Regions from separate parts of the Actinoplanes sp. CA-015351 genome, predicted to be linked through region 2. Evidence: riboswitches for the same ligand, from Rfam matches in the RefSeq annotation. Region 2 holds a riboswitch; each other region holds the start of a gene.
What was found. A riboswitch is a leader RNA that binds a small molecule or an ion and turns the genes downstream of it on or off. The one in region 2 is predicted to bind cyclic di-AMP.

Region 1 (9,708 bases), 3.3 Mb from region 2:
ACCCGGTGGTGGCGAAGACGTCGTCGCTGGTGGCCTTCGGCATCGCGACCTGGGAGGTCGCGATCGCATTGGCAGCCGCGCTGATGCTCGCCTGGTCCGGGTAGACCTCGAAGTGGATGTGCGGCCATCGGCCGGAGTAGCAGGCCGGGTAGATGCTGGTGAACGTGACCTGGCCGGCGTCGTCGGCGACCTGCACACCGCGCAGGTAGTTCTCCTCGGTGATGCCGTCGGAGTAGAGCGAGTACTCCCCCGCCCGGTTGCAGTGCCAGACGTAGACCGCGACGCCGGCGAAGGCCGCCCCGCTGTTCGCCAGATCCTTGATGGTCAGCGTGAGGGTCATCGGCACGCCCTCGGCGGTGGTGGTCTTGTCACCGAAACTGGATCGGATGTCGCTACGGACGATGCCGTCCTCGGTCAGGACGTTCGGTCCGTTGGAGCCGTCACCGGGGTACGGGCCGGCGGTCTCGTCCGGGATCTCGCCGACCGTGTTCGTCTCCGAGGTGGCCACGGTCGGGGTGTCGCCGTCGCTGTCGCCGCACGCGCCGAGCCCGAGTGCTACCGCGCCCAGCCCGAACGCCCGCAGGATCTGCCGCCGCCGGATCGTCCCGACGTCGAAGGCCAGACCCTGGTCGAACAGGTCTTCCTCCGGCCGGGGCAACGAGCGCCCTTCATACGTACCCATGAAAGCCTTTCGTCTTTTTTGTACTTTATGAGGACTTTCAAGCTATCTGACCGACCCTTCGGTGGTGCCCCTTAAGGGACTTTCTCAGCCTGGTCACAGCGGCAGCGGAGCACGATGGTGGACAGAGAAGGGGAGGTGGACATCGTGTCCGTGTTCAGGTCAAGGCCGGCGTTGCGCTGGCTCGTTCCGTCGGCCGCCGCAGTGGCGGTCATCGGGGGCGGCGCGGCGGCCGGAACGATCGTGGCGAGCGCCGACCCGGCTCTGCCGGAGCGCTCCGCCGCGCAGCTTCTGGTGGACCTGCAGAGCGCCGACCCGGAGGGTTTCTCCGGAACCGTCGTACAGAGCACCGACCTCGGACTGCCCGGCATCGCCGGCCTGCTGAAGAACGTCGAAGGTGGCGGCCTCACCAGCCTGGTGTCCGGGAGCAACACGGCCCGCGTCTGGTACGCGGGTGAAGAGAAGGTCCGGCTCGCGCTGCTCGGCACCGACGGCGAGACCGACGTGATCCGTAACGACAGCAACGTGTGGATCTGGAAGAGCAGCGAGAACAGCGGCACGCACGTGACGCTGCCCGAGGGCGCCACCGAGAAGGAGGCGCTGCCCAGCGGCGTTCCGTCGACGCCTCAGGACGCCGCCGACGCGGCACTCGCCGCGATCGACGACAGCACCGCGGTCGCCACGACCGGTGCGGCCGAGGTGGCCGGGCGGGACGCGTACGAACTCGTGCTCAGCCCGCGGGACACCAACTCGCTGATCGGGCAGGTCCGGCTCGCGATCGACGCGGTCGAGCATGTCCCGCTGCGTGTCGACGTCTATGCCAAGAGCGCCTCCAAGCCCGCGGTGCGGGTGGCGTTCGAGCAGGTCAGCTTCGAGGTACCGGACGCGCAGCAGTTCGCCTTCAATCCGCCGCCGAACGCCTCGATCGAAGAGGTCACGCCGCCGACGGAGAAGGAGCTCGCGGAGAAGCCGGACGCGGTCAAGCCGGAGGCCTTCCAGCACGACGCGGGCAAGCCGGGCACCGAGTCCGACGACTTCAAGGTCATCGGTGAGGGCTGGACGACGATCATCTCGGCGAAGCTGCCGGAGGACGCGCTTGCCGGCGCGGAATCCCCGGCCAAGCCCGCGCCGTCCGCGTCCTCGTCCTCGCCCCTGGGCGATCTCCAGGTCGAGGGCATCCTCGAAACGCTGCCGAAGGTGAGCGGCGACTGGGGCAGTGGCCGGCTGCTGAGCGGTTCGCTGTTCAGCGCGCTGATCACGGACGACGGCCGGGTGTTCGCCGGAGCGGTCTCCCCGGAGGCTCTCTACGCGGTCGCCTGACCGATTCCGCCCCACGAAGCCCCGTCGCGGTCCTTACCCGGCGGGGCTTCGCGCTGCCTGTCGCAGACGCTGCCGGATCGCCGCGAGATCCTCGGCGGCACACCGGCCTCGCGGCAGGCAGGCCAGCCGAGCATCACGCCCGTGAGCGTGAGACACGCCGGCGCCGGCTACTTCACAATGAAAACCATTTCCAGCAAGATGGGTTGTGACATCACATTCGGTTGTCCACTTCGTTGTCCATGGAAGGAAAACCCATGTCGCTCACCGTTTCTCCCGATCTGCTCGCCAGCGCCGAACGCGGCGAGGTGTCGGATGCCGACTTCGTCGCGTGCGTACGGGAGTCGCTGCCCTACGCCTGGGACGTGGTCAGCACGGTGATGGCCGACCTGCGATCCGGTGACGGCGGGTTCGCCGACCACGAGGTGCCGCCGCCCACCGAGACCGAACGCGGGCAGCTGCTGCGCGCCCTCGCCAGTGACGCGATCCGGGGCGGGCTGGAGCGCCACTTCGGTGCGAAGCTGGCCTTCCAGAACTGCCACCGGGTGGCCGCGTTCGACGTCAACCAGGTGGGCGGCGAGCGTTACCAGGCGTTCGTGTCGCCGCGGGGTCAGCTGCTGAACCAGTCCCCCGAACTCCGCAACTGCTGAACCAGCCCCAGCCCGGCGGCCCGGGTCCCGTTGCCGCGGGGCTCGTTGCCGCAGGGCTCGTTGCCGCAGGGCTCGTTGCCGCAGGGCTCGTTGCCGCAGGGCTCGTTGCCGCAGGGCTCGTTGCCGCAGGGCTCGTTGCCGCAGGGCTCGTTGCCGCGGGGTGAGCCGTAGCGCAGGCGCGTAATGGGGCCGCGATGACATGTCTGAACGACGGCTCGTGCCGCTCAGCCGTAGCCCAGACACGTCACCAGGGTCCGATAAGGCGTCTGAGCTACGGCTCGGCTTGTCTCGGCGGGCGGGCCCCACCTACGCGTGTCGATTTTGGGTCCGTATCGAACCTGAATTCGACACGGACAGGGTGCTTGCGGCGTGTGTGTCGAGTTCGGGTGCGTATCGAACTGCGTATCGAACCCCGAACCGACACGCTTGCCTGACCCTGCGAGATCTTGGACCGCTGCTACCACCGGAGGGTGGCCCGAGGACCAAGATCGTGGCGGGAGGCCCCCGCCCGACTCGTGGCGTCGATCCTTGCCTAGAGCGAGGTGCGGCGCTGGGACGGCACTTTCGGCGCCTGGGTGGTTACCAGCTGGGCTACCGGGATGGAGGTCGGGCCTTCCGCAGGTGCGGCGGATCGAATCAGGGTGACCGAGACCGACCCGGCCCGCGCCGACCCGGCCCGCGCCGACCCGGCCCGCGCCGAGACCGCCGTGGCCGCGGCGCCCGCAGAGACCGCGGATGTCGCCGCCGCAAGCGCCCCGCCCAAGGGCGCCGCTTCCGCAAGCGCCCCCGCCAAAGGCGCCCCTTCCGCAAGCGCCCCGGCCGAGGGCGCCGCCTCCGCGAGCGCACCCGCCAAAGGCGCCCCTTCCGCGGGCGTCGCTGCCGGCGGGTTGGGGGCTGCGGCGGGGGCTAGCTGGTCGGGGTGGTAGTTGCGGAGCAGGGCGTAGGCCGCGCCGGTCAGGGCGGCTGCCGCTATCGCGTCGAGCCAGTAGTGGTTGCCCGTTGCCACGATCACCAGCAGGGTGATGGCCGGGTGCAGAAGCCACAGGGCCCGGTGGCGGCCGCCGATCGCGGAGATCAGGGCGATCGCCACCACCAGGGCCCAGCCAAAATGCAGGGACGGCATGGCGGCGTACTGGTTGGAGAAGTGATCGGTCTCCGGGTTGCCGTAGACGGCCGGGCCGAAGAGGTGGCCCAGGTCCAGCATTCCGGTGTCGGTCAGCATTCTCGGCGGCGCCAGCGGGATCACGAAGTGCACCAGCAGCGCACCCGAGGTGAGCAGCGTCAGGACGTTGCGGGTCCAGCGGTAGTGCGCCGGGCGGAACAGGTACAGCCAGATCAGGCAGGCCGCGGTCGCCGGGAAATGGACATACGCGTAATAGGTGTTGGCGATCTCCACCAGGGCCGGCCAGCCGAGCAGAGTGTGCTGGACCGCAAGTTCGCCGGGCAGGTGCAGCCAGCGTTCGACGTCCCAGACCACGCGCGCGTTGCGGAACGCCTCATCGACGTGGCCGTCGGCGGCCAGCCGGCCCACCTTGTAGACGCCGAACAGCACCGCCACCAGCGCGATCTCACGCAGCGCGGAACGCAGCGCCGCAAGGAAGCCAGGCCGGGCCCCAGCCGGGTCCGACGGGTCGCCGCCCGGCCTGTCCGGGCATTTCGGGAGCGTCAAGGAGGACGGCACACTCACGGCAAGCTCCCCGGGAAATGCGGTGCGGGCGGGAATTGCGAGACTTCGGCGTTCGGCACCCGGACGCCGACGACGCCCGGGTGAAGGCCGGTCAAGGTGAGCCTGAATTCGCCATGTCCGCTCCCCCGTCGATACGCAAGGAGAAGCATCCGGCGATCTTGCATGTTGGGCAAGATTTAACCGGCGGATAGTGACGTAACGCGCATTGGTAACAACGCCGTTACATTGACGCGGTCCTCGGATCAGGGCCGGTCATTGCGTCCAGCGGCCATGAGCAGGGCAAGCGTGGCGAACGCGGCGATCAACGGGGTCCACTGCGCTGTTAGCGCGTACCCGAGCAGGAGCGTGACCGTCGCACCTGCCGCGACCCATCCGATGCGCACCGCGCGGCGCGTGCGCGCCGGCAGAAGCGTGACGCAGCGCCAGGGCAGAAGACCTGCGGGGATCAGTACGCGCAGACCGAAACCGATCATCACGAGCACGACCGTTACGGCTGCGGCGCGGGCGGCGATCTGCCAGGAGGGCCATGGGTACGCGCCGGCCGCCAGCACCGCGACCAGCGGGACGCCCGCACCGAGGCCCCGCCGAAAGCCGCTGAGCAGGCCACGGACCGGCCAGGTCAGCGCGGTGGTGTCGAGGCGGGCCGGATGGTCGGCGGCGAGTTCGCGCAGGCTACGCATCGACGACCGGACCCGGAGCCGTTCGGCGTCGAGCAGGGCGATCAGCCAGCGGCCGTCCGGGTTGCCGGGGTCCTGGGCGAGGGCTTTTTCGATCGCTTCGCGCGCGGGTTTGCGGCGGCCCGCGTGGCGCTCGATCTCACCGAGGGTGAGCAGGTCGGGGACGGAGCGGGGGTTGAGCGCGAGGGCACGACGGGCGGCGTCGCGGGCGCGGGGGAAGTCACGGGACTGGGCGTGAGCGCGGGCCAGGACGCGGTGGGCGGGCGGGTGCGCGGGGTCGAGGCGGACGGCTTCCTCGGCGGCGCGCAGAGCGGTTTCCCGGGTTCGGGGGCTGGAGTGCTCGGGGGCCTGGGCAAGCAGGAGGCACTCAGCCAGCTCGATGTGAGTACCGGGTAGATGGGGCGCGACCGCCACGGCGGCTCGCGAGACGGCCAGCGCCTCAGCGGCACTCTTCTGGAGGCGCAGCAGGCCCGCCAGCAGGGTCAGCAGCTCCGGATCAGCCGGGACCTCCACCAGGGCGCGGCGCACCTCGGTCTCGGCGTCCGCGAGGCGGCCGACGTCGGCGAGCGCCCGGGCACGGGTTGCCGGCGTCACCGCACCTTGCGCTTCTTCAGATACGCCGCCAGGTCGTCGTACTCGCCGCTCTCGTTCGCGAACATCGCCACGTTGCGAGCGGTGGCGAACCACGCGTCCGTCGACGGACGTACCTCGCGGGCCGCGGCCAGCATGTCCGCCTGGCCGATCATGCGGATCTCGCCGGTGGTGATCGAGTCGCGCATCGCGTACTCGGCGGCGGTCTCGCACAGGTGCGCCAGGTCGGCGCCGGAGAAGTGCTCGGTCGCCTGCGCGACCTGGTCCAGGTCGATGCCGGCGACCGGGCGGTCCCGCAGGTGGAACTCCAGGATCGCGGCGCGGGCGGCGCGGTCCGGCGGCAGCACCAGGACGGTACGGTCCAGGCGACCCGGACGCCGCAGCGCCGCGTCGACGTCCCAGGGCGCGTTGGTGGCCGCCAGGACGAACACCCCGTCGTTGCCGCCCTCGACGCCGTCGAGTTCGGTGAGCAGCTGGTTCACCACGGTACGCATGGACGACTGCAGCTGGCTGCGCTTGTGCCCCAGCGCGTCGATCTCGTCGAGGAACAGCACGCACGGGGCATGCCCGCGGGCCGACTCGAACAGGTCGTGCAGGTTCTTCTCCGAGCTGCCGACCCACATGTTCAGCACGTCGGTGATGCTCAGCGAGAGGAACGCGGCGCCCATCTCGCCGGCGACCGCGCGGGCCAGGAACGTCTTGCCGCAGCCGGGCGGGCCGTAGAGCAGCAGGCCGCCGCGCAGGCTCTTGCCGAACAGGGACCGCAGTTTCGGGTTGCGCAGCGGTCCGAGGAACGAGACCTCGAGGCGCTTCTTCACGTCGGCCATACCGCCGACGTCGGCCAGGGTGATCGTGGCGCGTTCGACGTCGAAGACCCGGTCCTCGTGGCCGCGTACCTGGTCGGGCTCGCCGTCGGCGGAGGAGCGGGCGAACCGGGGTGGCACGGAGTCGCCGAACTGCTCCTCGAGAGCACCCCAGTCGACGCCGGCCGGGCCGGCGGCGGGCTGAGCAGAACCGGGCTGAGCAGAACCCGGCTGAGGCGCGGGCGGCGCGGCGGACGGAGGCGTGGGCGGGGCCGCGGGTGCCAGTGCCCGGCCCATCAGCTGCTGCGCGACGACGTTGCCCGGCTCGCGCGCGAGCACCTGCGCCGCGTGCCCGATCGCCTCGCCGCCGCGGCCCGCGGACACCAGCAGCTCCGCCAGGTGCAGGCGCAACGGGAGGTCGTCCGGACGGACCTGCACCGCGGCGGTGAGGCTGTCGATCAAGGCGTCGCTCATGACACGCGATTATGCCCCTGCCGGGTGAGCACCCGCTGTGCACCGGGGACTCCGGCCGGAGGCGGACGAAGCGGAGCTGTGCGAACCGTCACCGGCCGTGTTCACGCGTACCCCAGAAATAGCGCGAGAGAAGCAGAAAGGCCGCCCCTCGCCATGATGCGAGAAACGGCCTTTCGCGGCAATTCTCAGGCTGGCCGGCGATATCCCGCGATGGGGCCGCGGTCGATCGTCGCCATCCGCACGTAGTCGCCCGTGTGCGGTGCGTGGACCACCTTGCCGCCGCCGATGTAGATGGCGACATGATGGATGTCGGAGTAGTAGAAGACGAGGTCACCCGGCTTCAACTCGCTCCGGCTCACTGACTTGGTCGAGCCCCACTGGTCCTTCGTGTAATGCTCGAGGGACACACCGACCGACGCCCATGCCTTCTGCGTCAGACCCGAGCAGTCATAACTGTTCGGGCCGTTCGAGCCGAAGACATAAGGCTTGCCGATCAGGTCGCACGCCTTCTGGGCCGCACGACCGCCCTTGTCGTTGGTGTACGTGACCGGGCAGGGCCCGGTGCGCAGCGCACCGTCATCGACGTTCGCCGAACCGTAGGCGGCGATCCGGAGATCCTGAAGGTCCTTGATCTCCTTCTCGATCGCCTTCTTCTTCGACGCCAGGTCCTTGTCCCGGGCGGCGATCTCGGTGGCGAGCTGGTCGACGGTGGCCTTGTCACCTGCGTACTTGTCGCGGAGCTTGGCCACGGTCGCGATCGACTCGGTCTGGTGGACGGCGAGCTGGTCGAGGAGCGTGAGCTTCTCGGTCAGCGACGTCGGCCTGCCACTCATCAGCATCGCGTTGAACGCGTTCGGCGGGCCCTGCATGTAGGCATCGACGGCCATGCCCCGGACCTGGGCCATGGCGACGTCCACCTTCACCTGCAATGGAGTCAGGGTCTTCGCCAGCGAAGTCTGCTGCTTGCGCAGTTTCTTCAGCTTGGAGTGCACCGAGTTGTACTCCTCGATGACCGGCTCGAGCTTGTTCCACTGCTCGTCGATCTGCTTCTCGACGCTCGCCGGCGTGGGCTCGGCGTGGGCAACAGCGGGACCAGTGAGAACGACTCCGGCCGCGGCAATTACGCAGAGCAGACCGCGTAGAACGCCTTTCCGTTTCACTTAGGTGCGTTGTCCTTTCTTCCCACTCGACCGCCGACCGGGTTAGCTGACGGGTTCGGGCGGGAAGCTGCCCGGCCGCTCGGGGAGCGGCTTCACCCCGGAACTACCTGGGTCCCCGGCACGCATCTGCGTTTAGGCGGCGGTTCGGCAGATCGACCGGTTGGGCGATTGGGGGGCTACCGAACCGGGACCACCGTACCGGGATCAAGAGGCTAAATGAAGGAGGGCCGCACGCTGGAACCGTAAGCACCAATACCATTACCCACCGTCATTGAAAAGGCCACGTTTCGATAGCCCGGCCCAACCAGGGCACCACCAGGATCACTGTGGGTAGCACCAGCAAGCCGGCCGCGGCGATCACCGCGGCCACCGTGAGCGCCCGGCTCTCCGGAAGATCCAGCCGGTCCAGCCGCCGCCGCCTGGTCTCGCCGGCCGCCCCCTCAGCGAGCGGCAACGCATCCGCGAGACGCGACAACGCGGCCCGGAGCGGCTCAGGCCCGGTGCGGCGCCTCGCGGCATCATCGGACACCATCTCCAACAGCAGGTGTACGGCATCAAGCGGCGCCCGGCTCCGCAGAAGTTTCGGGACAGCCTGGTAGAACGCGGTGAACGACTCCATCACCAGCTCGTGCCGGTGCCGCAGGTGGGCGCGCTCGTGGGCGAGAACCGCGTCGACCTGCTCGCGGTCGAGCACCTTGAGCACCGCGTCACTGAGCACCACCCGGGGGTTCCGGCCGGGCACGCAGTACGCCATCGGCAGCGCCCCGTCGAGGACGCGTACCTCACCGGCCTCGCCGCCGATCTCGCCTCGCTGCTCGACGTGGTCCAGGAGGTCGACGAGCATCCGGTGCCGGTCGCGCCGGGCCCGGGCCCGCGACGTCACCTGGGCCAGCGAGATCAGCAGCCGGATCACGATCGTCGCGGCCACCGCGAGGGACAGCACCAGCGCGACAACGGTCTCCGGGTGGCGGGCGCCGGCCGCCCGGGTCAGCTCCTCCGGGGCGGCCAGCACCACGCCGAGCGCGCAGAGCACCGCGGTCAGCGTGAGCGCCTGCCAGAGCACGACGGCGGCGACCGGGGCGCGGTCGGGCCAGCGGGCGCTCGCCAGGATGCCGGGCGCGATCAGCGACAGAGTGAGTCCGAGCGCGCCGAGCAGGAGGGCGGTCACCGCTCGCGTGCTGCTTCTAACGCTGCTCTCAGCGCCTCGGGCGGCAGCTGCTCCATGAAGTACGCCAGCGCGGCATCCCGGTCGGGCGTGGCGCTGAGCGCGTCGAGCATCACGCCGGCGGTCATCTCCTCGCGGGACTGCGCCGGGGCGTACCGGTAGGCACGATCCGCTTTCTGCTGGATGACCAGGCTTTTCTTGGCGAGCCGGTCCAGCACTGTCATCACCGTCGTGTACGCCAGGTCGCGGTCACGGCTGAGCAGCTCGTGAACCTGCCGGACGGTGAGCGGCTCGCGCGCGTCCCAGAGTTTCGTCATGACCTCGCGCTCGAGGTCTCCCATCGCCATGCTCCCCATCCTACGAGCCTCCTACTGCATCGCGTCGTACTACAAGGCGTAGTATCTACTACGAAGCGTCGTACTTCGTTGGGGGAACCTCGTGGACGTGCTCGATTTGACCCGGCTGCAGTTCGCGGTCGTGACGATCTACCACTATCTTTTCGTCC
Region 2 (9,708 bases):
CCGCTTCTGGCACAAGGTGCTGTTCGACCTGGGCCACGTCTCGTCCTTCGAGCCGTTCCGCAAGCTGTTCAACCAGGGTTACATCCAGGCGTACGCGTTCCGCGACGCCCGCGGTGTCATCGTGCCCGCCGATGAGGTCGTGGAGCGCGACGGTCAGTACCACTACGGCGACTTCGTGGTTAACCGCGAATACGGCAAAATGGGCAAATCGCTGAAGAACGTGGTCACCCCCGACGAAATGTGCGACCAGTACGGCGCCGACACGTTCCGGGTCTACGAGATGGCGATGGGCCCGCTGGACGTCTCCCGCCCCTGGGAGACCCGCGCGGTCGTCGGTTCGCAGCGCTTCCTGCAGCGCACCTGGCGCCTGGTCGTCGACGAGGAGACCGGCGCTTCGCGCGTCTCCGACGCGCCGCTGGACGTCAAGTCCCGCAAGGTCCTGCACAAGGTCATTGCCGGGGTACGCGAGGACATGGCCGAGCTGCGGTTCAACACTGCGATCGCCAAGCTGATCGAGCTGACCAACACGCTGACCCCGCTGCCGACCGTCTCCCGCGAGGCGATCGAACCGCTGGTCCTGATGCTGGCGCCGTTCGCGCCGCACATGGCCGAGGAGCTGTGGGGCAAGCTGGGCAATTCAGGCACACTGGCGTACGCGGACTTCCCGGTCGCCGACCCGGCGCAGCTGGTGGCCGACTCGATCACGTACCCGGTGCAGGTCAACGGCAAGGTCCGCGGCCGTGTCGAGGTCTCGCCGGAGACGGATGAGGCCGAGGTGCGGGCGGCGGCGCTGGAGGCCGTGGCGGAGGTTCTGGGCGGGCGCGAGCCCAAGAAGGTCATCGTGGTGAAGGGCCGCCTGGTCTCGGTCGTGATCTGAGACCGCACCGGCTTTTGACTGGCCCGCCGCATATTTATGCGGCGGGCCTTTCGATGGGGACTTGAGCGTTTCTTGACCCTTTGGGGCGGACTCGACCTTCGCCATTTGTGGAGCGGTAGTGGGTTCGGGGTGGCGTCGTGTTTTCTCGGTGCGAGGTGCCGCGTTCGGAGATCTTGTGCGGCTTGGTCGGCTTGATCGGCTTGGTCGGCTTGTGCGGCTTGATCGGCTGATCGACCACAGGTGCACGAGTTTGCGGGACGGCCGTCTGCGGCATGGCGGTTCAGGGTGGTTTGAGAGCGCTGTGGTGACGCTTTGCCACGGCAAGCGGGTGGACAGTGTCGAATCTTGGAGACTCGTGGGTGTTCTATGCCCTGTTGTTCTATGCCCCTACGGGTCTCCGAGGTTCGGCCAACGCGGTGCTTGGTTCCGAGGTGGTGAGCGCGGTGGTGCCCGGTTCCGACGTGGTGAGCGCGGTGCTTCACAGTTCCGAGGTGGTGAGCGCGGTGGTGCCCGGTTCCGAGGTGGTGAGCGCGGTGGTGCCCGGTTCCGAGGTGGTGAGCGCGGTGGTGCCCGGTTCCGACGTGGTGAGCGCGGTGCTTCGCCGATCTTGTGGACTTCGGCGAACCGTTTGCGCGTAACTCCGCAAGATCGGCTGGACCTCTTCGATCTTGTGGAGTTATGCGGACACGTCTTCGGGGAACTCCACAAGATTCAAGCCGAGCGGAGCATAGTGCGGGGCGGGCGGAGCGGGGCAGAGCGCGGGGCGGGCGGAGCGGGGCAGAGCGCGGGGCGGGCGGAGCGGGGCAGAGCGCGGGGCGGGCGGAGCGGGGCAGAGCGCGGGGCGGGCGGAGCGGGGCAGAGCGCGGGGCGGGCGGAGCGGGGCAGAGCGCGGGGCGGGCGGAGCGGGGCAGAGCGCGGGGCGGGCGGAGCGGGGCAGAGCGCGGGATGGGCGGAGCGGGGCTGTGCAGAGCGGCCGCGCTGGGAGGCAGTCCTGCTTGCTTGTGCAGGGGTTGCGCTGCCACGTGAACCTTGAGCGATCTTCGACATCATGGGGTGCAGGATCACTCAAGATCTCGTGAGGGCGTCGCCGGTCGCGGTCGAAGGCCGGCCCGCCGCGGCGATCTTGAGCGATTGCGGTCCCTCTGAGGTGCAAAATCGCTCAAGATCCGTGCAGCTCCCATCGCACGGTCCGCCTTGCCGGGGGCTCACGGTGGGCGCCGGGCTGGGCGTGTTGGGGGCTCACGGTGGGCGCCGGGCTGGGCGTGTTGGGGGCTCACGGTGGGCGCCGGGCTGGGCGTGTTGGGGGCTCACGGTGGGCGCCGGGCTGGGCGTGTTGAGGGCTCACGGTGGGCGCCCGGCTGGGCGTGTTGGAGGCTCACGGTGGGCGCCCGGCTCGGCGTGCTGAGGGCTCACGGTGGGCGCCCGACAACGCTGAGGCCGCTAAGCGCGACGACAGCAGCCCCCGGCATGCGGCGAATGGGAAAGCGGAACGTCAAACCACCGCCGGCGCTGCCACACGGCACCCGGCATAAAGCTGGTGGGAGAAGCGGCCCCTCAGGCCATCACCGGCGCGACGACGACGGCGGCTGCTGCGGCTGCTGCGGCGGCGCGGCGGGAGGTGTAGCGCCAGCGCAGGACGATCGCGGTCGAGATGGCGAAGCCGATGGCGGCCGGGGCCAGGGTTGCCGCGTTCATCGAGCCCGGGGCGGCCACCGCCGCGCCGATCACCGCGTAGGTCACCGTCGACGGGATTGCCGCGATCGTGGTGCCGAGCAGGTAGCGCTTGCGGCAGACGCTGGTCGTGCCGTACGCGTAACCGACCAGGCCGAACGGGGCCAGGGGCAGGAAGCGGACCAGCAGGACGGCCGAAAGACCGCGGCGGTTCAGCCAGCCGTCCAGACGGTCCAGCTTGCTGCCGGCGCGGGCTTTCAGGGCGCCGCGGCCGGCCCAGCGGCCGGCGTAGTACGTCGCCGTCGCCGCGATGATCGCCGCGGCCAGGGCTGCCAGGGCGCCGGTTGCGGCGCCGAGCAGGAGGCCGCAGAGCAGCGTGATCATGGTGCGGGGGACCAGGACCGACAGCAGGAGGCCGCCGACCACCGCGACGGCGGCCGGCGCGACCGCGCCGAGGGTCTCGACGCTGTCGCCGATCTCGCGCAGCGGGAGCGTCGCTGCCGCGATCGCCAGGGCCCCCACCACGCCGCCGAGTGTTCCGAAACGGATGAGACGGCGCTTCCAGCTGATCGGAGCGTCCTGAGGGTCCGCGGAGTTCGTCACTACGCCCCGCGGGGCGATCAGGATGTCGGTCATGCAGGCGTACCGCCCCAACTGTCGTCGGTTCCCGAACAAAAAATCAGACCGCGCTTGCTGCTTCCAGCCGTTCCTGCCGGAGCCGGTCGGCCCAGGTGTCATCCAGGGGCGCAAGCCTATCCGCGCCTGTTGACCAGCGCAGTAGCAGATCGGCTATAGCTGGGTTGCGAGCGAGCGCCGGTCCGTGTGAGTACGTTCCGAGAATCTTCCCGGCCCATGCTCCCTCGGTTTGGCCGTCGTTGCCCACTCCCGCGGTGACTCGCGCCAGGGGAGCCGCTTGCGCTCCCAAGTGGGTACGCCCACCGTGGTTCTCGAATCCGGTGAGAGGCGGCAGCCCGAGTCGCGGGTCGATGTCGCCTCGCAGTTCGCCGACGGCCCGGGTGACGCCCCGGTCCGAAGAGATGTCCAGCAGTCCCAATCCCGCGCACTTGGCCCCCTTCGCGAAGAACGAGTGGCCGAACAGCTGGTAACCGGCACAGATGGCCAGAACCGCGGCGCCCTGGTTGACCGCGCGGTGCAGACCGCCGTCGGTGAGCAGCCGCTGGGCCGCCAGCGCCTGCGGCCCGTCCTCGCCGCCACCGATCAGGTAGATGTCAGCGGAGGTCGGCATCTGCTGGTCGGAGCGGACCTCGTAGGTCTCCACCGGGATGCCCCGGGCGGCCGCGCGATGGGCCAGGATCGACAGGTTGCCCCGGTCGCCGTAGGTCGAGAGCAGATCGGGGTAGATCCACACGATCCGCAGAGACTCAGTTGACACGGTCCAACTCCGCTCGGATGTCCTGGAACGCCGTGTAATTGGCGATCACTTCGAGGCGGCCTGGCGGAACGGCCCGCAGCGCCTCGTCGAAACTGAGTACGTGCCGGAACGGCACCTGGTTCACCTGGAGCCGGACGGCCAGGTCGTACGCGCGGTCGCCGGTGATCAGCACCGGGCGGTTGCGCAGGGGCGCGAAGTCGACGTCGTACAGCCATGAGGTGTCGAAGCCGTCCGGGTCGCGGGCGTTGATGGACAGCAGCGTCGGCGCCTGCTCGGCCATGTCGAACGCCTCCAGCCAGCTCGCCGGGTTCTTGGCGAGCAGCAGCCGGATGTTGCGGCCGTCCCGGTCGACCTGGGCGTACCGGCCCGCGATGGACGTCACCCGGGCCAGCCGGGGCAGCGCCTCTATCGGGCGTACGCCGAACTCGGCGGCGACGGCGAGCGCGGTGGCCGCGTTGCCGATGTTGACCTTGCCGGGGAGCTGGAGCTTGACCAGGTGCCAGTCACCGCGCGGGTCGATCACGCCCTCGTCCTCGACCGACCAGTTGGCCCGGGGGCGGCGCAGCGGGCAGCCGGTGCACCACCAGTCGCCGTTGGCCCGCTCGATCGGGTGGCCGCTCTCCGGGCAGACGAACGAGTCGTCGAGCCAGCGCTGGCCGGCGCTGAACCAGGTGACCTGGGAGCTGCCGCTGGCCGCCCAGACGACCATCGGGTCGTCGGCGTTCGCCACCACCTTGATGTGCTGCTGGCTGGCGAGCGCGGTTTTCCACAGCTGCGCCATCATCGACACCTCTTTGGCCCGGTCCAGCTGGTCCCGGGAGAGGTTGAGCAGCGCCACGATCTTGGGCCGGGTGGCCTCGATCACCTGGGCCAGGTAGTGCTCGTCGACCTCGAGCACGGCGAACGGGGTGTGACCCTCTTTCGCCAGCGCCGAGGTGTGGCCGGTCGGCATGTTCGCGCCGAACGAGTTGGTGGCGACCCGGCCGAGCACGCCGACGGCGGCCGCGGTGAGTCGAGTGGTGGTGGTTTTACCGTTGGTACCGGAGACGAGCGCCACAGCCCGGCCGGAAGAAAGGTGAGCCAGGAGGTCCGGATCGATCTTGAGGCCGATCCAGCCCCCGATCACCGAACCGTCGCCGCGTCCCGCGGCCCTGGAGAGCGCCGCAGCGGTCTTCGACGCGGTGGTCGCGACCTTGGCGATAAGAGGCATCTTCCCGTCCGTCACGCCAGCGAGGGTACCGGACCGAAAGGTTACGTCCAGTTGCCGACCGGTCAAGATCGCGTGCGACTTGTGTTTGTGCCGGTCTCGTCGTTTTGACCAAGGATCCGGTGGGAGTGACGACTAATTGTGTGTTCTGTTTCACCCGTAACTCTCGACTGATCGTGATCAGGTGACCGCTTTGAGTAATGGCATTTGTCTCCTCCCGGTAACAAACTGGACATCAACAAATGTGCCAATCACTCTGCGTCACATTTTCGGGGCTAACGATCACGCGGACGGTCAGGTACCAAGGGTGAGCCGGCGGCATCCGCTCGCCGGCTCGTACCAGCCTGGCTAACGCCGAGCCCTGCCCCGAGCTGGATGGTGCGACCGCAGGAACACCGGAACACCGAACAGGCATCTGGGGGCAGGGACGGGGGACCCATTTACGGTCCGTCCCGCGCCGCGGCTCCACGCGGCGATCACGGGACGACCTTGGGGTGAAGTCGCCTCGGCGACCGGGCACACCTTCCCGCCCGAACCCGACAGCTAACCTCGCAGGCGTGCCGGAGGGAATTCTCAACCGTGCACGAACTTCGTTCGCGCCATGGCCGCCGCAACTCCTCGCGCGCTGCCGGCACTGTCGCACTGTCTCTGGGTCTCTGCCTTTGCGCCGGGCAGCTGGTCACCGCGTCACCCGCCGCGGCCGCCAGCACCACACCGGTCATCAAGGTCGCCAGCACCACCACGGCTTCGGCCGCGGCGGCGACGGTCACGCCCAGGCTGTCTGCCAAGGCCAACACCCGGAACCTGAAGTGGGGTTCCACCCTCAAGGTGACCGCCAAGGTCATCGACCCGCGTACCGGCAAGATCGCCAAGGGCACGGTCCGTCTGCAGGGCTATGTCGGTGGCAAGTGGCGTACGTGGGACACCGAGAAGGTCAAGAACCAGAACGGAACGGTCACCCTCAAGTACGCGCCGAAGAACACGTACAAGGTACGGACGATCTTCAACGGCTCGGGCTACAAGACGGTGACCACCGTCAAGACCACGGTGAAGGTCCGGGCCAGCGGCGCCAAGATCCTCGCCGAGGCCAAGAAGCACAAGGGCGCTCTCTACAAGTACGGCGCGTCCGGCCCCAAGCGTTTCGACTGCTCGGGGTTCACGAAGTACGTCTACAAGAAGGCAGCGGGCAAGTCGCTGCCGCACAAGGCGAACTCGCAGCAGAGCTACGGCAAGAAGGTCGCCAAGAGCAACAAGCAGATCGGCGACCTGATCATCTTCCGGAACGGCTCGTACGGGTACCACGCCGGCATCTACGCCGGTAACGGTTACATCTACGACTCGCCGCACACCGGCGCCCGGGTCGGCAAGCACAAGATCTGGAACTCGAACTACGTCGTGCGGCGCCTGGTCGCCTGATCGCGACCGTGTCATTGGCGCAGCAGCGCAGTAAGTAAGGAAAGACCGGCGGCGGCATGGTGGTGCCGTGGCTGAGATCACGCCTGTGGGGTGTGGCCCGTTCCTGGGTCACGCCCCACAGGCGTTTCTCCTTCGGTACGCGTTGCCGAAAGGCCTCCACTGTGCTCCACCGGAGGCCTCCCTTTTCCTCCACTCAGGTGGTTGAGGGGCCGCTCCCACACTGTGAACGTGGAGATATCGGACCTGTTGTGCTCGATGTCGGAAACCAGACCCCGTTGATCATGGTTGCGCCCTCCACTTCGGCCCACCGCCTTTGACCAGGAACTACGTCCGCGAAAAGGGCTCGCGAGCGACCTCATTCGGGTTGCAGGTGGAGGGAAGTGGAGTAGAGTGGGGCGCAGTGGCAGGGCCGAGGAACCGACCTGGGACTGCCGGCCCGAGTTGACAGGCGAGACCGTTCCACCGCGAAGGGACGCGACGCCAAGGCAAGGGGGGTTGAGCCGATGTTCCTCGGCACACACACCCCGCGCCTGGACGAAAAAGGCCGGCTGATCCTCCCGGCGAAGTTCCGTGATGAGCTGGCGGGAGGTGTCGTGATCACCAAAGGACAGGAACGCTGTCTGTACGTGTTCCCGATGCCGGAGTTCCAGCGCATCGCCGGTCAGCTGCGTGAGGCGCCGGTGACGAACAAGGCGGCCCGGGCTTACAGCCGGGTGTTCTTCGCCAGCGCGCACGACGAGGTTCCCGACAAGCAGGGCCGGGTCACCATCCCGGCGCACTTGAGGGAGTACGCGAGCCTCGGCCGCGACCTCGTGGTGATCGGTGCCAGCACTCGCGTCGAGATCTGGGACAAGCAGTCCTGGGACGACTACCTCATGGCGAGCGAGGAAGACTTCGCCGACATCGAGGAGGGGGTGCTGCCCGGCGGACTGTAAGGCGTGGCACCTCGGTGGGCCGCTGTGCGGTCCGGACGCCACTGCCGCCGTACTGCGAGATCTCCAGCCGCTCCCGCTCCTGGCGCCTCTTCCCCGGCGCCAGGCGCGTGTCCGGGGTCGGCCTTCCTGTCAGGGAAAGGCCCGCACGGGACAGAGCGGATGGGGATCTGGCGGTACGGACTGGCGGCCGGGCCGGCAAGAACGGCCGAAGTTGAAGGCAATACCAGGGTGCGACGTGTTCGGGCAGGGCTATGGGGGTCAATATGGGGGAGCCGCGAGGCACACATGTGCCGGTGCTGCTCGAGCGCTGTCTTGAGCTGCTCGCCCCGGGTCTCACCTTGCCGGGCGCCGTTCACGTCGACTTCACGCTGGGTCTTGGCGGGCACGCCGAAGCAGTCCTGGAGCGGTACCCCGATGTGATCCTCATCGGACTCGACCGGGACACCGAGGCGCTCGCTCACGCACGTCACCGCCTGATCCGTTTCGGCGATCGCACCCACCTGGTGCACGCCGTCTACGACGAGCTGCCGCGGGTTCTCGGCGAGCTCGGCATTCCGGCGATCCACAGCGGACTGTTTGATCTCGGTGTCTCCTCGTTGCAGCTGGACGAGGCGGACCGCGGTTTTGCGTACTCGCAGGACGCCCCTCTGGACATGCGGATGGACCAGTCGCGAGGTGTCACCGCCGAGGACGTGGTCAACGGGTACGAGCCGGGTGAGCTGGTTCGCATCCTCCGGCAGTACGGCGAGGAGAAGTTCGCGCCGCGGGTGGTCTCGGCGATCGTGCGGGAACGGCAGAAGGTCCGGATCACCTCGACGGCGCGCCTGGCCGAACTGGTGAAGGACGCGATCCCCGCCGCCGCACGCCGAACGGGTGGAAATCCCGCAAAAAGGACCTTCCAGGCACTACGCATTGAGGTCAACGCCGAACTGGACGCTCTTGAGGGTGCGGTTCCGGCTGCTTTGGATGCGTTGGCGGCCAAGGGCCGGCTTGTGGTGATGAGTTATCAATCGTTGGAGGACAGGATCGTGAAGCGCGCCCTTGCCGCGAGGTCGCGCAGCACCGGGCCGATCGACCTTCCGGTCGAGCTTCCCGGTACCGGTCCGACGCTGAAGCTGCTGACCCGGGGGTCGGAGCTGCCCAGCGAGGCCGAGGTGGCGGAGAACCCGAGGGCAGCCTCGGTGAAACTGCGCGCGGTGGAGCGGTTGGACGAGCAGGACCAGGCATCGGGGACCGGCCGCGAACGGCCCCGACTGTCAACGCGCGGGAAACAAGGGCGGTTACGCCCGGGGGCGAACGAGGGGGAGGGGTGAGCATGAGCGAGCGATACGACGCGCCGCGGTCGGGGGGCCGTGCGGCGTCCCGTGACACGGGCACCCGGGGGGTGAACCGGACCAGCCGCGGCCGGGAGACCGAGCCGGTACGCACAACGCGTCGCAGCAAGCCGGAATCCGACGGCACCGCAGCGCTCGCACTCGAGGTGACCGAACTGTCGGTGACAGCGGCCGAACCGTCCACCACCGGCCGTCCGCGGCTGTGGGTGGCGCCGCCGCTGCCGATGCGGGCGCCACGGGCGACGTTCGCCGCGTCCGTGATCGCTCTGGTGCTCGTCGGTGTGCTCGGCATCCTCCTGATCAACACCAAGACGATGGAGCAGTCCTTCCGGCTCAACGCGCTCCAGAAGGAGCAGGCCGCCCTCGACAAGCAGCAGCAGAGCCTGGAGCAGCAGCTCATCCAGGCGTCCAACCCGGGCAACCTGCACGCCGCTGCCCGTCGGCTCGGCCTGGTCATGGCGGAGTCGCCGGCGATGATCCGGCTTCCGGACGGCAAGATCAGCCGGATTCCGACGCCGGGTCGCGGCCAGCCGGGCGTCACCGCTCAGGGCGGTCTCAAGGCCGGTACCGCTACCTCGGGCGCCGGGCAGTAGGCGACCATGTCGCCGCGAGCAGACGACGAGACACCGCGCCGGGGTACGCAGCCCCGGCGCGGTTCGTCGCGGGACCTCCCCGCCGAGGAGCCCGAGGAGAACCCGGGCCGCCGTGGCCGCTCCAGCATCGGTGACGCCCGTGCCTACACCCCGCGCGGACGGACCGTGGCCGAGCGGGGCCGGGCACCGCGTTCCGGGCGGAACACCGACCCGTTCCGGCCGGCTCTGCAGGTCCTGGACGGCGGCGAGACGCCGGCCCGGACACGCGGCCGAAAGCCGGCG
Region 3 (9,708 bases), 1.2 Mb from region 2:
ACCGCCGCGATGATCAATCCACGGCGCTTGGGTACGGGCGCAGGGGTGCCGTAGACGGTCATCGGCCCAGTAAAGCCGGACGGATCAAGCTAGAGCCCGGCAACAAGGTATTCCCGCACGTGCCCGCGAGCCTGATGAATCCGCGATTTCACGGTCCCCTCGGGGATCCCGAGATGCAGCGCGATCTCCTTGTAATCGAGCTGGCAGATGTCGCGCAGAACCATCGGCGCGACGAGTTCGGCCCGGCGGCCCTCCAACTGCTCCAGCGCGTCCAGCAGATCAAGCCGCGACCCGGCGATCACGCTCGTGGTACGCGCGTCCGCCACGTCGACCGGCGCCTCGGCGTGCGACTGCTCGGCGGCACGCCGCTTCAACGACCGGTACGTCTGACGTGAGCCGTTCGCGATGATCACATGCAACCAGGTGCTGAATTTCGACCGGCCTTGAAAACTGCCGATGTTGCGCGCGACCTGCAGAAGCACGTCCTGACAAGCTTCCTCGGCGTCCTGATAACAGGGCAAAAAGCGGGCACAGCGCCGCAGAACGTTCGGCTGGATCAGCGCCAGTAACTCGTCGAGCGCCGACCGATCGCCGGCCGCTGCTCGAACCGCGAGCGCTTCCTGCTCCTCTTCGCGTGTGCCCATGCCGTTCCCCCCGATAGACGGCGCCCATAATACGAGCGTGTCGCTTCCCACCATGATCGGCCGATATCGCGTGGTACAGCGCCTCGGCTCAGGCGCCTTCGCGACGGTGTGGCTCGCCGAGGACGACGTCCTCGACTCGATGGTCGCGATCAAGGTGCTGGCCGACAACTGGGCGCACCACCCGGACGTGCGGGCCCGCTTCGAGCAGGAGGCCCAGGTTCTGCGCCGGGCCGACTCGGAACGCCTGGTCAGGGTGCATGACTTCGGTGAACTGCCGGACGGGCGGCCGTACCAGGTCATGACATATGCGGCCGGCGGGACACTCGCCGAACGACTTGAGCAGGGCCCTATGCCGGTGGGGGCGGCAGTGCGTACCGCGACCGATATTGCACAGGCCGTCACCGTTCTGCACGAGTCCGGCGTGCTGCATCGCGACCTGAAGCCGTCCAATGTGCTCTTCGACACGGTCCGTGGTGCCGAGCGAGTCCTGGTCGCCGACCTCGGCCTCGCCAAGGAGATCGCGCAGGCCTCGGGCTTCACGGTGGCCGCCGGAACCCCCGGATACATGGCCCCGGAACAGCGACTGCCCGGCGGCGGGCTGGACGAGCGCGCCGATGTGCACGCAATCGGCGCGATGACCTATCAGATGCTGACCGGGCGGACGCCGGCGCTGCGTGCGCCGGTTGCCCCGTCGAAACTGCGGCCTGGGATTCCGCGCCAGCTCGACCGGGTGGTGCTGCGGGCGCTCGACGCCGACCGAAACCGCCGCTGGGAGTCCGCGGCCGCCTTCGCCGCTGCTCTCGACATCTCGGTGCCGAAACGAAGGCGCCGATTCGCCCGCCGCGCCGGACGCCTCCTCGGTGCGACGCTCGCCCTGGCCGCCGTCGCCGCCACCGCAGGCGCCACGGTCCCGGACGCAACCCCACCTTCTTGGGTACGCGTAACCGACAGCACCCGCGCGATCTCGCTGTCCGTTCCTGAACAGTGGGGACAGCAGCTGCACGACAGCGGCTGGGAAAGCAAGGATGGCCAGCGCCCCGGCCTGCACGTCTCCGCGGATCTGAACGCGGGCGACGCCCCGGGAGTGTTCGCGGGTCTCGGAACTCCGGAAACGCCGCGTCACAAGAACTGCACACGCCTGCCTGAACGCCGCGTCGTCGCCGCCGGCCGGGCTGGCGTGGCTCAGCGGTGGACGGGGTGCGAGGCGGCTTATACCGAGGTATTGCTCGATGGCGTCTACATCCAGATCACCCAGGTCGACGGAAAAGACCGCACCGACGAGGTACTGCGCACACTCCGGCTGGGCGGGTTTTAGAGAAAGCTGGGCGGGTTTTAGAAAGAGCGGGTGGCCGACCAGAGCCGTGAAGTCGGCCGCCCCCGTATTGCGGCCGTTCCCACAAGCACTGGTCGGTCATCCCCCGCGGAACTCCCCATGCTTTCCTCCAGTGCGATGCCGCCACTCGCCTCTTGGTTCTCGGATTAACATCACGGATAGGTAACGGATGGCCAAGCGCTGACGGCGGCGGCCTGAGCCGTGTCCTCGCAGCTCAGGCCTTACTCACGAGGTTGCGTGGAATTACTCAGCGTTACGACACGCGTGGCGCTTCGACACGGGTGGCGTTTCTCAGCGTTACGACATGGGTGGCGTTCTCAGCGTTCGCAGCCAACCGCTGTGTCGAGTTTGCCTACGACGCACTCGTCACCAAGCGGTCCGTTGGCACCGCCGTCGAGCCGGTCCGGGACGTCCGGGTGATCGTTGCCCTCAAGCCAGTCGTCACCGGCCCCGCCGTAGATCTTGTCGCGGCCGTCGTCGCCGAACAGCCAGTCGTCGCCCCCGCCGCCGTAGACGATGTCGTTCCCGGTGTACGCCTGGATCACGTTGTTCGCCGCGTTACCGGTGAGCCGATCGTTGCCCCAGCCTCCGACGAGGCTCTCGACATCGGCGCCGACCGTGTCGTGCTCCCCCTTCATGCCATCGTCACCGGGGGAACCGTCGAGGTCGACAGTGATCGCCTTCTCGTGGCCGCCATAGTTGACGATGTCCGTTCCGGGGCCGCCCAGAATGACGTCGGCAGCGATGCCGTCGGAGTACACATCCCCGGACAGCGAGTCGTCGCCGGAACCCCCATCGAGGTAGTCACGACCCTGATAACCCTCCAGGTCGTCACGACCGGCCTCGCCGTAGATCTTGTCGTTGCCTTCCTCGCCCCACATGTCGTCGTCGCCGTCACCGCCGTGCAGCACGTCTTTGCCGAACCAGCCGTGGATCGTGTCATGGCCGGCGTCACCGTAGATCGTGTCGTTGCCGAACCGACCGTTGATGTAATCGTTCCCGGTGCCGCCGTAGAGCCGGTCGCCGAGCGAACCGCCGGTCAGCACGTCATTGCCGGTGCCGCCGTCCGCGGTCATCCGTACGCCGGTCTTGTTGGTGATCGAGTCGCTGCGGTCGTAGGTGTAGACCTGCAGCCTCGTGGGCGCCTTCGCCAAGGGGCAGCGGACCTTCGTCTTGTCGCCCTTGACCTTCTTGCAGCCCTTGCCGGCCTTGACCGTGACCCGGTCGTCGATCGTGATCGTCCGCCCCGCCCGGGTGACGACGACCTTGTTCTTGGCGCCGGTCGCGGACTTGTACTGCACCGTCGTCTTGCCCACGACCGAGACGACACCCGAGGTGGCCGCCTGCGCGGGTGCCGCGAGGACACCAGCCGAGACGATAGTGAACATGGCGATGCCGACACGAGTCAGCCAGATAGAACGAGACATACAAGTCCTCCCCCGAGATCCAGCGCCAGGATCATAGAACGGCACCGTTACGACGTCGATAGGAGAAAAGCCGCAGTCAGAGCTTGCGAGCGGTGATCTCCATTCCTGAGGTGCGCAGCCGCTCGACCAGGGCGTCTCCGATCCCGGTGGCCGGGGTCAGGACACCGCCCTCGGACGGCGGCAGTTTCTCCCTGTCCAGAGCCAGGGCCAGTGCTGACTCGCCGAGCATGACCGCGGTGGCCGCGTAGCCCGGGTCGCCCTTCGCCCGGAAACGGGACGTATAGCGCGCCCCGCTGCTCGTCGTGGTGAAGATGTCCATGGTGAAGTGACCTGACTGCTGACGCTGCTCACTCGGTCCGGTGCCGGGTTTCGGGAGGATCCGGTCCAGCACGAACCGGACCGGCGGCACGGCGAACCCGACGAACAGCGCGCCGAGCCCGATCTTCGTACCGTGCGCGATCACCGGGGACAGCGGTGAGGCGCCGACGCTCATCAGCTCGCGGTATCGGAACTGCCGGCCGTAGGCCCACTCGCGCAGTGCGTTGCTGCGCCGCACCACGCGCGTGTTGTAGGACGCCATCACGAACGGCGCCAGATGGCCCCGCAGCGACGGATCCACTTCGGATGCCGGGAGGACCGGCATGTCCTCCTGCCGGCCGAGATCCGGTTCCGCCGCGCGATCCGGACTCAACGAGTACGGGCTGGCGCCGATCTTTCGCAGCGCACGGTCCTTGCTCATCACGTCAGCCTGGTAGCGCATCGAGTCGATCGTGCCGCCGCTCACCCCGCCGCGCAGGCTCGTCACCACGAGTGTGGTGTCGGTCAGCTCGCCGGCGCCCTCGGCCTCCACCAGCGAGTGCAGCACGTGCACGCCGATGTCGGACGGGATCGAGTCGAACCCGCACGAGTGCACAATCCGCGCCCCGGTACGCCGAGCCGCCTCATGGTTGTCGTTGATGCTGTCCCGGGCGAACAGCACCTCACCGGTCAGGTCGACGTAGTCGGTGCCCGCTTCGGCGCAGGCGTGCGCAAGTATCCGGCCGTATTTCGCATAAGGTCCAGCGGTCGTGATGACCACCCGGGTGCGTGCGGCCATAGTGTCCAGCGCGGCCTTGTCGGTGGCGTCGGCGACCACGAGCGGCCAGTCCACGTTCAGCCGGGTGCGGACTGCCTCCAGTTTCTTCGGTGACCGTCCGGCGAGGGCGATCCGTGTGCCCGCGGGTGCGAATCCGGCCAGGTGCCGTGCCACGAGGACACCGACGAAACCCGTGGCGCCGTACACGATCACGTCGAACTCGCGTGCTTGATCGCTCATGGGTGCCGATTGTGCACCCTTGGTGGAGGGTGCGCAGCACATCAGTTACCTCCTGGTAGGTGGGTTGGTGAAAATCTGCCGAGTTATCCATACAAGCCCGGATCAAAGGGCTAATTTGGGGGAACAGGTCCATCGGACCGGCATGAAGGCGTAGCCCGTGAAGGCGTGGCGCCGCGTGACCGGAGGGTGAGACACCCGTTGGTAGCCCGCATGAGGCGGGCACCGTGGCCGGAACGCCGAATCCTGCCGCCGACCACGGATCACAACTCAAAGGCATGGAGCGGGGGACCCACAGGTTCTCCGGCGCTTATGCGTCTTGGGGTGAAGCCGCACCGTGCGGCCGGGCCACTCTGCCCGAACCCGACAGCTGACCTCGCAGGCGTGGAGGACAACTGAAATGGTGCAAATCCGAAAGCAGGTCCACCTCGCGATCGGTGTAGCCGTCGCGGGACTCGTCGGAACCGTGGGCCTGCTGGGCTCCAGCGTGCCTGCGCATGCTGTGCCGTCCGACGTGAACTGGGACGCCATCGCCCGCTGCGAGTCAGGCGGCAACTGGCGCATCAGCACAGGAAATGGTTATTACGGCGGCCTCCAGTTCAGCCACAGCACGTGGCGTGCATATGGCGGTGCGCGTTATGCCCGGACCGCGAACCGGGCAACAAAAACCGAGCAGATCCGCGTCGCGGAACGCGTGCTGCGCGGGCAGGGAATCGGCGCTTGGCCAACCTGCGGCAAGCGCGCGAGCGTCAAGGCGAGCCGCAAGACAGTCCGCAATTCCCCAGCTCGAACGGCACGTAAGGCGCCGGCCCGAGTGGTGCGCAACGCACCGGCGCGCGTGGTGCGCCCCGCTGCCGGAGGCAGTGTGGTGCTGGAGAACGCGATCAGCGGGCGGTCGGCCACACGGACCTATGTCGTCCGCCGAGGCGACACGCTTGCACGCATCGCCAGCCGGAACGATGTCGCCGGTGGCTGGCGGGCCCTTTACCGCGCCAACGACGACATCCTCCGTAGCCCGCACCGCGTTTACGTCGGCCAGCGCATCAGGTTGTAGAGGACGGAACACCTCTTCATCGCCCGGGACGCCGGGCGTCTCAAATCCGGGACGCCCGGAATGCCGCCGTGCCTCCGTGGCGTGGGGACGTGCCGCAGCCGTGACATGCCGCAGCCGTGACGTGCTGCCGTGACATGCCGCAGCCGTGACGTGCTGCCTTGACATGCCGTCGGCGTGACGCGTCGCCCTGACATGCCGCCGCCGTGAGCTGCCGCCGCGGCGCGATGCGGCGTGCCGCCGCGGCTCGATGCGGCGTGCCGCCGTGTCAGTCTGGGCGGGTGAACTCCGGCTGGTCCAGAACGCGCAGCCACGTGCCGTCGGGCTGTCGCCGGGCGACCTGTGCCCGCGCGCCTGAACCGTCGCTCGGCGGCGTCGACGTGAGCGCCAGGTCGCCGCTGATCAGTGTCGGTAGCGGCGGCTCCGGCTCGAACTCGGGCATGTGCGGCAGCAGCTCGGCCCACAGCTTGCGGATCGCCTCGCGGCCACGCGTCTGGCTGCCTGGCGGGTAAGCCATCACGGCATCCTCCTCATAGAGATTCGCAATTCCGTCGGCGTCCTTCGCATTCGCACGCTCGACGAACAGCCTGGTCAGGTCTTCAGGTCGGTGCGCTTTCCCGGTCATGGCTACAGCCTCCCGGAGAGGCAGGAACAAGTCCAACGCATAGTTCTTCTGATAACCAGTAGAATGACTCATGGACTTGCGCCAGCTCGAATACTTCGTGGCCGTCGCTGAGACGGCCAGCTTCACCCGTGCCGCCGAGCGCGTGCACATCACCCAGTCCGGGGTGAGCGCCCAGATCAAGGCACTGGAGCACGAGCTCGGAGCGCAGCTCTTCGACCGTTCCGCGCGTACCGCGCGCCTCACCGACGCGGGTGAGGCGGCGCTCCGGCACGCCCGCGCGACCCTCGACGCGGCAGCCGACATGCGTGACTCGATCGACGACGTGTTCGGCCTGGTCCGTGGCCGGCTCACGGTCGGGATGGTGATCGGCTGCGAGGTGACGCCCTTTTTCGATGCGTTCGCAGCGTTCCATTCCGAACACCCCGACATCGAACTCGAACTCGTGGAGGCGAATTCGGACCAGCTCGTCGCCGGCGTGCGCTCCGGCGACCTAGATTTGGCGCTGGCCGGTCTGGCAGGCGAGCCTCCCGAGCACCTCGCGACTCATGTGATCGCGAGCGAGCGGCTCGTCGCACTGGTCCCGGCCGACAACGAGTTAGCAGGTCAAGCGCGTCTCCCGGTCACCGCGCTCCTTGCGTACCCAATAGTTTGTCTGCCGGTGGGAACCGGCATCCGCAACGTGCTCGACCAAGCTCGCGCCGCACTGGGTGTTGATCTTTCGGTCGCGCTCGCGGCCACCTCGCCGGACACGGTCGCCGGCCTGGCGCGCCGCGGCCTCGGCGTGGCGGTGCTCAGCGAGTCGATGGCAGCTGCCTACCCGGATCTCACCGCGATCCCGATCGACGGCATCGAGATCCCGGCACTGCTCGCGCTGATCTGGCAGAACCGCAGCAGCCCTGCCCTGGCGGCTTTCCTGCGGCACTGCCAGGCCGCCTTCTTGACAAAACCATAGAGATCCCGAGGGCTCGCTTCTGGAATCGATCAAGAAAGCACGGAATCAGGCGGCGAGAGGCGAGCCCGTGTACGCGCGGGAGCGGAGCACTCGATCGGAGAGGCCCGTCTCCCAGAGGAACTTGTCGGGGTTGGTGCTGACCGGAACGCGGCCGAGGAAACCCCGCCATTCCGCCAGGTCGGCCTGCCATGCCTCGACGAACTCGCAGCACAGTTCCGCACTGATCTGCTTGCTGCGGCGAAGGGCGGCGAAGAGAGGCGGCCGGAGGAGGTCGGGGCGCCCGTGGCGTTTGGCGTGCCCGGTTGCATGGGCGCGGACGACCCGGATGAGCTGGCGGCGGTGGGCCAGGCGTCGCCGCCAGTAAGCGGTGCTGGTGATGTCAGGGTCATCGCCGCTGTCCAGGTACCAGAAGAGCCCTTCGGCAAGGGTGTCGCCGAGCTCCTCAGTCGCAGCGCGATGAGGATCAGCGAATGGGTCGAAGCGGCGCTGCTGCATTATGCCGACACGAGTGGCTTGAAGAGGAGCCCCGTCGCCCAGCAGGAAGAACCAGTCCTCGTTGTAGATGTTCGGGAAGAACGAGGCGGTGCGCTGTGGGTTGATCATCATGGCACCGCCACCGATGAAGGTGTCCTGTCTGCCACCGACCGCACGGTATGCATGGCAAACCACGGAGTTGTCCTTGAAGCCCTCGTTGGACAGTCCCACCGTGCGATGGTGATCAAGCAGGCCGACGGCCAAGGGCAGAAGACTTCGCCGAACGACGATGTCGTCGTCGAGGAAGAGAACGCGCTGCCAGCCGCTGCTGCGAGCCAGTGCCGTTCCGATGTTGCGTTTGAGGCTCAGATCGCTACCGCTGGCGAAGCCGTGCCGGTCGAGCAGTTGGTTGGTGCCGGTCGGCGCCAGCGGCAGCAGCGACTCGTCGACATCCAGCGCGAGGACGGCGGCTCCGAGCGAGTCAGCAAGCTGCCGGGTCTGCGCCGCCGTGGCCTTCAGGCTGCACAGGGCGATGATCGGACAACCGAGAGTACGGGCAAGGTGCATGGCGTGGCGCAGGGTCGGCGTCGGGCGAGCGGTCGGCACGATGATCGCGTCAAGATGCCCCCGGGATGTGTGAGCCAGAGCCGGCTCGGTGAGGAGGCGGCTGTGCGATCCGTGGTGCAACCCACGGAGATCTAGAGTCACTGTGCCGCTCCGCGCCAGGTGTGCAGGACCGTTCTGGGCTTGGACCAATCCGGTGTGACCACGACGCGGCCCACCCGGCGGACACGGAACAGGAGGCTGAACGTCTCGGCGTTCTTGAAGACGCTGTTGAGGTGAGCGGCGTTCTTCTCGCGGAAGACCTTGTCGGTCAGCGCGCGGACGGCTCCGACCACGCCGGGGCTGTACATGCCATTGAATGCCGTCAGGGTGAAGTCCTCGTTGTGCGGGTTCGGCGCGCGTACGAGATGGCCGACGTCCTGAATCAGTACCGGATCTTCTCCCCGGAGCTCATGAACGGGGAAGAAACGTTTCTGCTCGTCGCTGAGGTCTTTGAACTCATCTCCGATGAGCTCGAAGTAGCCCCGGTTGGGCAGGTGGTCATCAGAATGCTGCCGCAGCGGAATGTCGATCTGGCTCATGGTGTCCTGGGTCGCGCGATTCCAATCGATACCGCCGAGCAGGACCACATGACTGTTCATGTCCCCGTCGCGGAGGTTCCCGGCGCGGATGATTCGCACGTCGGACTCGGGGTTCATGGCCCGGATCTGGCCGAACAAGTGGAGAAGGGAATCCGCGTCAGCGATCCGGTGCATCTCTGCGCCGTCGTCGCCTGTCAGCTCGGGAGGCAGTCTTCTCTGGACATGCTCCGGGAGCTCGGAGCAGATGATCGTGATCGGGCCGTCGTCCGGGAACTGCAACAGGGTGCTCGGGGCTTCGGCGGCCCGTTGAAGGTCCAATAATTCTTCCCGAAGCGCGTCTCGCGCCGCTATCTCGTCGGCGGTCAGCTCCGACTCGGCCAGGAGCCGCAACTGCCGACCATCGATTGACCGCCGGGTGCAATAGAAGGTGGCGATCGCATCGATCCGCTCCTCCGGCGGGATCACGGGCTTGACGGACCGCTCCCATGACGAGATGAGAGCGATGCTCGCCGACTTACGCTGGGAGAGCGCAGTAGCAAGCTCCCCCTGGTTGAGCTTCTTGTCGGGCCACTGCGAGGCGCGCAACTGGCGCAGCCGCACCGCAAGAGCAAGGGCAGCTTCACCGGCCGTCGGCACTCAGCACCTCCCCAGGGGGTCCACTGTATCGGCTGGACCTGATCCGCCGTGAGAGCGCTGGTGCGCCTCGGTACACCTGGAGGGCTGAAGTGAACTGAAAATTCCAGCG

Region 1: linked by a shared signal. The riboswitch ahead of ACQP2E_RS23095 (NlpC/P60 family protein) and the one ahead of ACQP2E_RS07840 (C40 family peptidase) in region 2 are both predicted to bind cyclic di-AMP.
Region 3: linked by a shared signal. The riboswitch ahead of ACQP2E_RS02280 (transglycosylase family protein) and the one ahead of ACQP2E_RS07840 (C40 family peptidase) in region 2 are both predicted to bind cyclic di-AMP.

What each region holds. Positions count from the first base shown of each region.
Region 1 covers NZ_CP192102.1:5,005,669-5,015,376, forward strand. The annotation lists gene ACQP2E_RS23065 (3,4-dioxygenase subunit beta) at 1-682, opposite strand, end outside; gene ACQP2E_RS23070 (LolA family protein) at 827-1,999, shown strand; gene ACQP2E_RS23075 (SCO5389 family protein) at 2,254-2,646, shown strand; gene ACQP2E_RS23080 (phosphatase PAP2 family protein) at 3,179-4,333, opposite strand; gene ACQP2E_RS23085 (tetratricopeptide repeat protein) at 4,576-5,604, opposite strand; gene ACQP2E_RS23090 (AAA family ATPase) at 5,601-6,878, opposite strand; gene ACQP2E_RS23095 (NlpC/P60 family protein) at 7,064-8,038, opposite strand; cyclic di-AMP (ydaO/yuaA leader) riboswitch at 8,055-8,187, opposite strand; gene ACQP2E_RS23100 (M56 family metallopeptidase) at 8,307-9,206, opposite strand; gene ACQP2E_RS23105 (BlaI/MecI/CopY family transcriptional regulator) at 9,203-9,550, opposite strand; gene ACQP2E_RS23110 (cytochrome ubiquinol oxidase subunit I) at 9,642-9,708, shown strand, end outside.
Region 2 covers NZ_CP192102.1:1,699,278-1,708,985, forward strand. The annotation lists gene leuS (leucine--tRNA ligase) at 1-877, shown strand, start outside; gene ACQP2E_RS07820 (hypothetical protein) at 1,294-1,515, shown strand; gene ACQP2E_RS07825 (TVP38/TMEM64 family protein) at 2,432-3,184, opposite strand; gene ACQP2E_RS07830 (type 1 glutamine amidotransferase) at 3,228-3,941, opposite strand; gene ACQP2E_RS07835 (MurT ligase domain-containing protein) at 3,931-5,151, opposite strand; cyclic di-AMP (ydaO/yuaA leader) riboswitch at 5,540-5,721, shown strand; gene ACQP2E_RS07840 (C40 family peptidase) at 5,728-6,564, shown strand; gene mraZ (division/cell wall cluster transcriptional repressor MraZ) at 7,068-7,499, shown strand; gene rsmH (16S rRNA (cytosine(1402)-N(4))-methyltransferase RsmH) at 7,751-8,812, shown strand; gene ACQP2E_RS07855 (hypothetical protein) at 8,815-9,426, shown strand; gene ACQP2E_RS07860 (penicillin-binding transpeptidase domain-containing protein) at 9,433-9,708, shown strand, end outside.
Region 3 covers NZ_CP192102.1:507,665-517,372, reverse strand. The annotation lists gene ACQP2E_RS02305 (D-alanyl-D-alanine carboxypeptidase family protein) at 1-62, opposite strand, end outside; gene ACQP2E_RS02300 (RNA polymerase sigma factor) at 90-698, opposite strand; gene ACQP2E_RS02295 (serine/threonine-protein kinase) at 682-1,959, shown strand; gene ACQP2E_RS02290 (calcium-binding protein) at 2,295-3,404, opposite strand; gene ACQP2E_RS02285 (saccharopine dehydrogenase family protein) at 3,481-4,719, opposite strand; cyclic di-AMP (ydaO/yuaA leader) riboswitch at 4,944-5,116, shown strand; gene ACQP2E_RS02280 (transglycosylase family protein) at 5,117-5,770, shown strand; gene ACQP2E_RS02275 (YybH family protein) at 6,036-6,392, opposite strand; gene ACQP2E_RS02270 (LysR family transcriptional regulator) at 6,463-7,344, shown strand; gene ACQP2E_RS02265 (hypothetical protein) at 7,390-8,424, opposite strand; gene ACQP2E_RS02260 (helix-turn-helix domain-containing protein) at 8,523-9,599, opposite strand.